Regions from separate parts of the Janthinobacterium lividum genome, predicted to be linked through region 1. Evidence: predicted binding sites of a transcription regulator. Region 1 holds the regulator's gene; each other region holds the start of a gene.

Region 1 (3,275 bases):
AGCGCCGGCCACGCCCGCGCCAGGAAAGAAATAATGGACAATACTCGTTGCGGCAGCACCCTGATCGTTCGCGGGCTGCAAAAAACCTATGGTAAGCGGCAAGTCGTGCATGATGTCTCGCTGCAAGTCGAATGCGGCGAAGTGGTGGGTTTGCTGGGCCCGAACGGCGCCGGCAAGACCACCTCGTTCTACATGATCGTCGGCCTGGTGCCGTCCGATGGCGGCAGCATCGATATCAGCGGCGTGGACATCTCCAGCCTGCCGATCCACCGCCGCGCGCAGATGGGCCTGTCCTACCTGCCGCAGGAAGCGTCCGTCTTCCGCAAGCTGACGGTGGAAGACAATATCCGCGCCGTGCTGGAAATTCAGACCGTCGAAGGCCGTCCGCTGACGAAGGCCGAGATCGAGGTGCGCCTGGATAAATTGCTGGCTGACTTGCAGATTGAAAAGCTGCGCGAGAATCAGGCCCTGTCCCTGTCCGGTGGCGAGCGCCGCCGCGTGGAAATCGCCCGCGCGCTGGCCACCGATCCCCGTTTCGTGCTGCTCGACGAACCGTTTGCCGGCGTCGATCCGATCGCCGTGATCGAGATCCAGCGCATCGTGCGTTTCTTGAAGGAGCGCAATATCGGCGTGCTGATCACCGATCATAATGTGCGCGAGACGCTGGGTATCTGCGATCGTGCCTACATCATCAACCAGGGCTCGGTACTGGCGTCGGGACGCCCCGACGACATCATCGCGAACGAGTCGGTACGCCGGGTCTATCTGGGCGAACACTTCCGCATGTAAGCCAATGAAACAATCATTGCAGCTGCGCACTTCGCAGCACCTGGCACTGACGCCGCAGTTGCAGCAATCGATACGCCTGTTGCAATTGTCTACCCTGGAATTGCATCAGGAACTAGAGCAATTGCTGACGGACAATCCCTTGCTCGAGCGCCTCGATGATCCGCTCGACCGCTCGCTGCGCCTGCTGTCCGATGGCGCCTTGAGTTCCACGGCAGCGCCGGCCGAAGCGCCGCCCCAGCCGCCAGGCCAGGAAGCGCCCACAGCGCCGGCCGAAGCGGAAACCTTTGACGGCGATGCCGGCGAGGGTCCTGCCGCCGCGGATGGCGGCGACAGCGACTGGAGCGAGGCGAGCCGCGGCAAGGCGCCCGACGACGAGGATTCGCGCCCGCAACTGGAGGCCCATCACTGTACCCTGCGCGAACACCTGATGGAGCAGATGCGCGTGACGGTACTCGAATTGCGCGACCGCGCGCTGGTCGAGCTGATCATCGATGCGCTCGACGACAATGGCTACCTGGAAGAGTCGCTCGACGACATCCTGGCGCGCCTGCCGGAAGAGCTGGAAATCGACGCTGACGAGATGCGCACGGCCTTGTCTCTCTTGCAAAGTTTCGATCCGCCCGGCGTGGGCGCGCGCAATGCCTCCGAATGCCTGGCGCTGCAAATCAAGCGTTTGCCGCACATCGCCATGGTGACGCGCCGCATGGCCCTCGTCATCGTGGAAAAGCACCTGGCCTGGTTTGCCCAGCGCGATTTCAACAAGCTGAAAAAAGCCCTCGATTGCGACGATGAAGACTTGCGCGAAGCGCAGACGGTGATTCGCCAGTGCAATCCGCATCCGGGCGCCGTGTTCGCCTCGGACGTGTCCGATTACGTGGTGCCCGACGTCGTCGTCAAGCGCGCGCGCAATGGCTGGCAAGTCACGCTGAACAACGATGTCATGCCGCGCCTGCGCGTCAATGCCATGTACGCCAACTTGCTCAAGCAGGGCAAGGGCGAGGGCGCCATGGGCGCACAGTTGCAGGAAGCCAAGTGGCTGATCAAGAATATGCGCCAGCGCTTCGACACGATCCTGCGCGTGGCGCAGGCGATAGTAGAAAGACAAAAGAACTTTTTCTCGCATGGGGCCGTTGCCATGCGTCCCCTTGTGCTCCGTGAAATAGCTGATACACTGGGTTTACACGAGAGTACTATCTCGCGGGTAACAACTCAAAAGTACATGCTGACCCCGCACGGCATGTTCGAGTTGAAATATTTCTTTGGTAGCCACGTCGCCACCGAAGCGGGGGGCGAAGCGTCATCGACGGCGATACGGGCATTGATCGTGCAACTGACAGGAGCAGAAGACCCTAAAAATCCTTTATCCGACAGTAAGATTGCGGACATGCTGGGGGAACAAGGCATGGTGATTGCGCGACGTACTGTTGCCAAATACCGGGAAGCGTTGAAAATTCCGCCAGTGAGCCTGCGTAAGTGTTTGTAAGTTTTTTTCGGTTCCTCTGCGGGCCGGATAGGATGGACCGCACGAACCCGATCATCTTTAGGAGTGTGTATGAATCTCACCATCAGCGGACATCATCTCGAAGTGACACCAGCCATCCGTGAATACGTACAAACGAAGCTGGAGCGCGTGAAACGTCATTTCGATCAAGTCATCGATATCGCCGTGATTCTGACCGTGGATAACCTCAAAGAGAAAGAAAAACGTCAAAAGGCTGAAGTCAACCTGCGTTTGAGCGGCAAGACTGTCTATGTGGAAAGCTTGGCGCACGACCTGTACGCCGCGATCGATACCCTGATCGACAAGCTCGATAGGCAAGTGATGAAATACAAAACCAAAGTGCAAGGGCACGGTAAAGAGGCGATCAAGCATCTGCCAGACAACTCCGAGGAAGAAGCCGTCGTCGCCGTCTAAGGCCACCCGCTTCCAGCAGTTGTGATCAACTAAGGGCGCACATCTTGCGCCCTTTTTTGCGCCTGGACCTTTTGAGCGCAATGTTCGCCGCGCAGGGGCTAAAATGTTTGCACTTTCACTTCTTTCCTGCCTGCCATGAGCGACTTCGTCCAGACTTCCATCCGCAACCGCACGGGCCATATCGTGCTCGACCGTCCGAAAGCCTTGAATTCCCTGTCGCTGGAGATGGTGCGCGCCCTGAGCGCGGCCCTGCTGGCCTGGCGCGACGATCCGCAGGTGGACGCCGTGGTGATCCGCTCCAGCAGTGAAAAAGCCCTGTGCGCCGGCGGCGACATCCGTTTCTTTTACGATGCGGGCCTGGCCACGCCGCAAGGCGGCAGCGCCTTGCTGGAGGATTTCTTTACGGAAGAATACGCTTTAAACCATGTTATTCATTTCTATCCGAAACCGTATATTGCCGTGATGGATGGCGTGGTGATGGGCGGCGGCATGGGCGTGGCGCAAGCCGGGCCCGGCAACCGCCTGCGCATCGTGACGGGCCGCACGCGCATGGCCATGCCGGAAGTCAATA
Region 2 (3,275 bases), 2.6 Mb from region 1:
CAGGACGGAATTGGGTTTGCATGTGACCTCCTTTGCCCCACTCTAGCCGATACGGCCAAATCCTGGCGCCCGCCAGTGGCACGCGACGGGGGAACTAAACGGCGTGGCGCCACTCCAACCTGGCAGGCATCCCCTCCTGCGAGTACAGCGGTTCCCATGGCGCGCAAAAAAATCCTCTTTATGGCCGAGGCAGTGACCCTGGCCCACGTCGGCCGCCCTCTGAGCCTGACCCAGAGCCTGGACGAGGAAGAGTACGAAGTGCATTTCGCCTGCGCCGATGGCTATGACTTTTGCTTCAAGCAAGCGCCCTTTCGCCGCTGGCGCATCGACAGTATTTCATCGCTGCAATTCCTGCAGGCGCTGGCCCACGGCAAGCCTGTCTACACTGAAAGTACCCTGCACGCGTACGTGGAAGACGACTTGCGCCTGCTCAATGCGGTCCAGCCCGATCTCGTGATCGGCGACTTCCGCCTGTCGCTGTCGGTCAGCGCGCGCCTGCAGCGCATTCCCTACATTACGCTCAGCAATGCCTATTGGAGTCCGTACGTGCGCCAGCACTACACGGTACCCAGCCTGCCCCTGACAGGCCTGCTGCCCATCTGGCTGGCCGCCCCCCTGTTCCGCCTGATCCGCCCGCTGGCCTTCGCCTCGCATGCCGTGCCCCTGAACCGCGTGCGCCGCCGCCATGGCTTGCCCTCGCTGGGCAGCGACCTGCGGCGCATCTATACGGATGCCGACCGCACCTTGTATGCGGATATTCCGCAACTGTTCCCGCCGCAGGCCATGCCGCCCACGCACGACTACCTGGGCGCCATCATCTGGGCGCCGCCGCTCGACTTGCCGGACTGGTGGCAGCGTCCGGAACTGAGCAACGGACGGCCCATCATCTATGTCACCCTGGGCAGTTCCGGCCAGGGGCAATTGCTGCCGCGCGTGCTGCGCGCGCTGGCGCCCCTGCCTGTCACCGTATTGGCAGCCACGGCCGGCACCATCCGCGTCGACGCCGTGCCGCCAAACGCCTATGTCGCGCCCTTTCTGCCGGGCGACGCGGCCGCGCGGCGCGCCAGCCTGGTGATCTGCAACGGCGGCAGCCCCACCAGCCAGCAGGCGCTGACGGCGGGCGTGCCCGTCATCGGTATCGCCGGCAACCTCGATCAATTCCTCAACATGCACGGCATCACGGAGGCCGGGGCCGGCCTGCTGCTGCGCGCCGACCGCTTCCAGGAAACCGCCCTACGCCATGCCGCCACGCGCATGCTCGACGATGGCCGGGCCAAGCTGGCGGCGCGCCAGCTGGCCACGGCCATGCGCGACTATGTGCCAGGGCAACGCTTGCTACCCCATGTGCACTCCCTGCTGGGCTCGTTGCCGCAAGGCAGCCAGCCTTGACGGGCAGCGTCGGTTTTTCTTACAGCGAGTCCGGCAAAGCCTGCACCGCATCAACAAAAACACGCCAAGTCATTGATTTCAAAAGGGCCTCATGCGTTGGCATGGAAGTCGCTAGGTACTGGCCATGAGCACCTGCCGACAGGACTCAGCAAGACTTCCAGACTCACTCAACCACGAGGTGAATACAATGAAACTCTCGAAACTGAAACTGCTCCCGGCCGCAGCGGCACTGGCCATGCTGTGCGCCGCAGGTAGCGCACAGGCGGGCGCCTACGGCTATTCCTACAACAACATCTTCGGCCTCGTGATCGGCGTACCAACGGGCCAGATCACGGTGGCCAACAGCACCACCATCTCGCGCAGCACGGCCACCCTGAATGGGGTAAGCGTCATCAATGGCGGCGCCGGCTCGCTCGATGCCCTGCGCGCCAACGTCGGCGCCGTCACCAAAGGCGAGAACGACTTCACGCAGCAAGGCCCCACCAACACCTATTCGCGCGGCGATGCGCAGATCGTCAGCACGCAGTTCCCTTCGTTCCCGCCCGGCTCCACCTCCACCCAGGTGGTGAACGTGGCCGAAGCCCACCTGGACGGCCCCGCCGGCACGGCCGATGCGTCCGGGCGCAATGGCTCGACCACGGGCTTCTCCGTCGATTTCATCGTCGGTTCGCCCACGGCAACGCTGAGCTTTGACTTCCTGGCCTCGCCCTTCATGCAGGTCTTCCTGCAAAGCACGGTCGGGCAGCTGTCCACCGCCACGGCCAACCTGGTCGTCACCTTCACCATCACGGATGCGACCGGCGCAACGGTGTTCAACTGGACGCCCGATGGCGCGATCGGGTCTGGCATCTTCGGCGGCACGGAAAACGCCGATGGCGCCAACCTGAACACCAGCCTGGCGACCAATTTCCTCACACGTGGCAACCTGTTCACCTACGACCCATCCGGCTGCGGCACGCCCACGGGCACCGGTGTCGGCACCGCGTGCGGCAGCAACTTCAGCTCCGTCAGCAATGCTTTGACAGCCGGCAACTACACCTTGACCCTGAATGCGGTGGAAAGCGTGGATCTGGTGAAACAGGCCGCGCCTGAGCCCGGCACCCTGGCTCTGCTGGGCCTGGGTCTGGCTGGCCTGGGCTATGCCCGTCGCCGCAAGGTTGCCGCCTGAACCAGGCAACAGGGGGATTCACAGGCGAGGAGGCTCTCCTCGCCTTTTTTATGTGGCAAGCCTGTCGGTTTTCCTTACAACGCGGCCGATCAGGAGATGAGGATTTTTCATGACGACATTTTCTTGCACCCGACTGCCAACGGTCTTGTTAGCCTTTCTGCTGCTGGCCAGCAGCGGCACCGCCAGCGCCGCCGCCTACGGCTATTCGTACACCAGTGTCTTTGGCCTGGTCATCAGCAATCCCTCCGGCTCCGTCTCCCTGCTCAGCAACATCGACCTGTCGCGCACCACCGCCACGCTCAACGGCAGCAGCATCATCAACGGCGGCAGCAATGAGATCGACGCGCCGCAAGCGACACGCGGCGCCGTCAGCAAGGGAGAGAATGATTTCACACGGCAAGGCATGGGCAATGCCTCGTATGCGCGCGGCGAGGCGCAAATCGTCACCTCGCAAATCCCCCCCTTTCCACCGGGCTCGACCAGCACACACACCGTAAACGCGGCAGAAACCTTCCTGGCGGGCGGCGGCAGCGCCGACGCCTCGGGACGCAATGGTTCCAGCACCGCGATGACCGTCAATTTTGTCGTCGGCCAACCGGGCGCAACCATGGCCTTCGACTTCCAGGCCCTGCCCTTCATGCAGCTGTACCTGGACGCCTTGGCCGGCACAGGCTCGGCGGCCACCACGAATATGGCGATGACGTTTAGCATCATCGAT
Region 3 (3,275 bases), 2.6 Mb from region 1:
GATCATCACGCGGGTCGCCAGACCAGCGCACGCCAGCCGTTGCAGCGCGCGCAGCGCATTTTTGCCATGCGCGACGCCGTCCTCAGCGCCTGGGAACAGCGCGTGCGCGCCAAGGTGCGCGGCGCCGACCAGTTGCTCACGCCCATACTCATCAATACCTTGCCCGCCTTTTTCGACAACCTGGCCGAAGCCCTCACCCCGGGCCACCCGCGCGAAAACGCCGCCAGCAACAGCAACGTGCCCGCCGTGCATGGCAATGAACGGGCGCGCATGACCAATTACGGCCCGGAACAGGTCATCCAGGAATACCAGATCTTCCGCGACTGCTTCGCCGCCACAGCGCATGAGTCCGGCATCACCCTGCGCAGCAAAGATTGGCAGGTGATCAATGTGTCGATCGACTCGGGCATCCGCGAATCGATACGCGAATTTACCAGCATGCATGAAAGTTTCCGGCGCCGCATCGCGGCCGGCCTGTCGCACGACATGCGCAATCCCCTGGCCGTGATCAGCACCAGCGCCCAGCTGCTGCTGCGGCCAGCCGACCCGGAACGGGTGACATTGCTGGCGCACAAGATTGTCGAGCACAGCAAGCGGCTCGACAGCATGATCGAGGAATTGCTCGATGGCCTCAGCTACCACCAGGGCCAGCAGTTGCCACTGGTGCTGAGCCAGTTCGACGTGCTGCCGCTGGTGCACGCCGTGGCCAGCCAGATCAACTTGCAGCGGCCGGGCAAATGCCAGGTCAGCGGGCAATCCGTCATCGGCTGGTGGTGCGAGAACTCGCTGCGGCGCGCACTGGAAAACCTGCTCGGCAATGCGCTCAAGTATGGCGACGACGCGCCTATCAGCGTGCACGTGGAAGCGACCCACGAACGCCTGATCGTCACCGTCCACAATAGCGGGCGGCCCATCGCGCCGGAACAGGCCGAACGCATCTTTGACTACCTGCGCCGCGAGAACGACAGCCCCGCGCCAGGCTGGGGCATCGGCCTGCCCTTCGTGCAGAGCGTGGCGGAAAGCCACGGCGGCAGCATCGCCGTCGATAGCGCGGCCGAAACGGGCACCAGCTTCATCTTCGACGTGCCCGTCGATTGCCGCCCCTTCGTCCAGCCCGCCGACGTCCCCAAGAGTGACGCCTAGCGCACCGAATTGGTGCAAGCAATGGCGCGACGCCACAAAAGTGGTCATATTTACACCTGTTCACGACCGCCTTGTTGGCACGCTTCCTGCTGAGCTATGCATAGACACGGCTCAAGGGAAATCACAACATGGCAAATTTTTTCAATGAAATGACTGCAAATGAAGTGGGTACGGACAGCAAGGTACGTGAACACTATCGTGAATTCAGCAACTGGCTGGAGCAGCAATCCCCCGAGACCATCGCCCGCAAGCGGGCCGAGGCCGACCTGACGTTCCGCCGGGTCGGCATCACGTTCGCCGTGTACGGCGACGATGCCGGCACGGAACGCCTGATTCCGTTCGACACCATCCCGCGCATCATCCCCGCCACGGAATGGGCGCAGATGCAGACGGGCCTGGTACAGCGCGTGCAAGCCTTAAACATGTTCATCCATGATATTTATCATGAGCAAAACATCATCAAGGCGGGCATCATTCCCGCCGAGCAAATCTACAAGAATGCCCAGTACCGCCCGGAAATGCAGGGTATTGCCGTCGCTTCCGACATCTACGCCCACATCGCGGGCGTCGACATCGTGCGCGCCGGCCAGGGCGAATTCTATGTGCTGGAAGACAATCTGCGGGTGCCGTCCGGCGTGTCCTACATGCTGGAAGACCGCAAGATGATGATGCGCTTGTTCCCGGAACTGTTCGCCCGCAACCGTATCGCCCCCGTCGACCATTACCCGGACATGCTGCTCGACAACCTGCGCTCCGTCGCGCCGATGGGCGTCGATGACCCGACGGTCGTCGTCATGACGCCCGGCATGTACAACTCCGCCTACTTCGAGCATGCGTTTCTGGCCCAGCAAATGGGCGTGGAGCTGGTCGAGGGCAAGGATCTGTTTGTCAACGACAATTCCGTGTACATGCGCACCACGCGCGGGCCCAAGCGCGTGGACGTGATCTACCGCCGGGTCGACGACGATTTCCTCGATCCGCTGGCCTTCCGCTCCGATTCCTCGCTGGGCGTGCCGGGCCTGCTGTCCGTGTACCGCGCCGGCCGGGTGACCCTGGCGAACGCCATCGGCACGGGCGTGGCCGACGACAAGTCGATCTACCCTTTTGTTCCCGACATGATCAAGTTTTATTTGTCGCAGGAACCGATACTCAACAACGTGCCCACCTACCAGTGCCGCAAGAGCGCCGATTTGTCGTACGTGCTGGCGAACCTGGCGAAACTGGTGGTCAAGGAAGTGCATGGCGCGGGTGGCTACGGCATGCTGGTGGGGCCGGCGTCCAGCCTGGCGCAGATCGAGGATTTCCGCCAGCGCCTGCTGGCCAATCCGGGCGGCTACATCGCCCAGCCCACGCTCGCCCTGTCCGCCTGCCCCACGTATGTCGAGGCCGGCATTGCGCCGCGCCACATCGATTTGCGTCCGTTCGTGCTGTCCGGCAAGACGATTTCCATGGTGCCCGGCGGCCTGACCCGCGTGGCGCTGGGCGAAGGCTCGCTGGTGGTCAACTCCTCGCAAGGGGGCGGCACCAAGGATACCTGGGTACTGGAACCAACATCCGTGTTTGCAGGAGAAAAAGCATGCTGAGCCGCACCGCCGATCATTTGTTCTGGATGGCCCGCTACACGGAGCGGGCGGAAAACACGGCGCGCATGCTCGACGTCAACATGCAAACCTCGATGCTGCCCCAGTCAGAGCAGGATGCGGAACAGGGCTGGCGCGCCACCCTGGGTATTTCCGAGCTGCAAAGCGCGTACGACCACAAATATGGCCGCTTCCACACGCGCGACGTGCTTGACTTCATGGTGCGCGATCCGAACAACCCGTCGTCCATCCTCGCCTGCCTGACGGGCGCGCGCGAAAATGCCCGCGCCGTGCGGGGCACCTTGACGACGGAAGTGTGGGAAATCCAGAACGCCACCTGGCTCGACATGCAGAAGCGCCTGAAGAGCAATCTGCTGGAAACGGACCCCAGCCAGTTCTTCGAATGGGTCAAATACCGCTCGCACCTGTCGCGCGGCGTGACCCTGGGCACCATGCTCAAGGACGAAGCCATCCATTTCATCCGCCTGGGCACCTTCCTCGAGCGGGCCGACAACACGGCGCGCATCCTCGACGTGAAGTTCCACGGTGCGC

What was found. The regulator sigma-54, encoded in region 1, starts transcription at its own class of promoters, with help from an activator protein. The targets are predictions, from matches to a motif close to TGGCANGNAANCTGCTTT.
Region 2: the regulator sigma-54 is predicted to act here: its motif matches at 1,487-1,504, upstream of U0004_RS20720 (EDSAP-1 family PEP-CTERM protein).
Region 3: the regulator sigma-54 is predicted to act here: its motif matches at 1,219-1,236, upstream of U0004_RS15495 (circularly permuted type 2 ATP-grasp protein).

What each region holds. Positions count from the first base shown of each region.
Region 1 covers NZ_CP139976.1:810,479-813,753, forward strand. Annotated here, with positions in the region: gene lptA (lipopolysaccharide transport periplasmic protein LptA) at 1-34, shown strand, start outside; gene lptB (LPS export ABC transporter ATP-binding protein) at 34-789, shown strand; gene U0004_RS03585 (RNA polymerase factor sigma-54) at 794-2,272, shown strand; gene hpf (ribosome hibernation-promoting factor, HPF/YfiA family) at 2,342-2,704, shown strand; gene U0004_RS03595 (enoyl-CoA hydratase/isomerase family protein) at 2,840-3,275, shown strand, end outside.
Region 2 covers NZ_CP139976.1:4,577,523-4,580,797, forward strand. Annotated here, with positions in the region: gene U0004_RS20710 (hypothetical protein) at 1-22, opposite strand, end outside; gene U0004_RS20715 (glycosyltransferase) at 157-1,389, shown strand; gene U0004_RS20720 (EDSAP-1 family PEP-CTERM protein) at 1,577-2,557, shown strand; gene U0004_RS20725 (EDSAP-1 family PEP-CTERM protein) at 2,667-3,275, shown strand, end outside.
Region 3 covers NZ_CP139976.1:3,445,344-3,448,618, reverse strand. Annotated here, with positions in the region: gene U0004_RS15500 (sensor histidine kinase) at 1-1,143, shown strand, start outside; gene U0004_RS15495 (circularly permuted type 2 ATP-grasp protein) at 1,272-2,726, shown strand; gene U0004_RS15490 (alpha-E domain-containing protein) at 2,720-3,275, shown strand, end outside.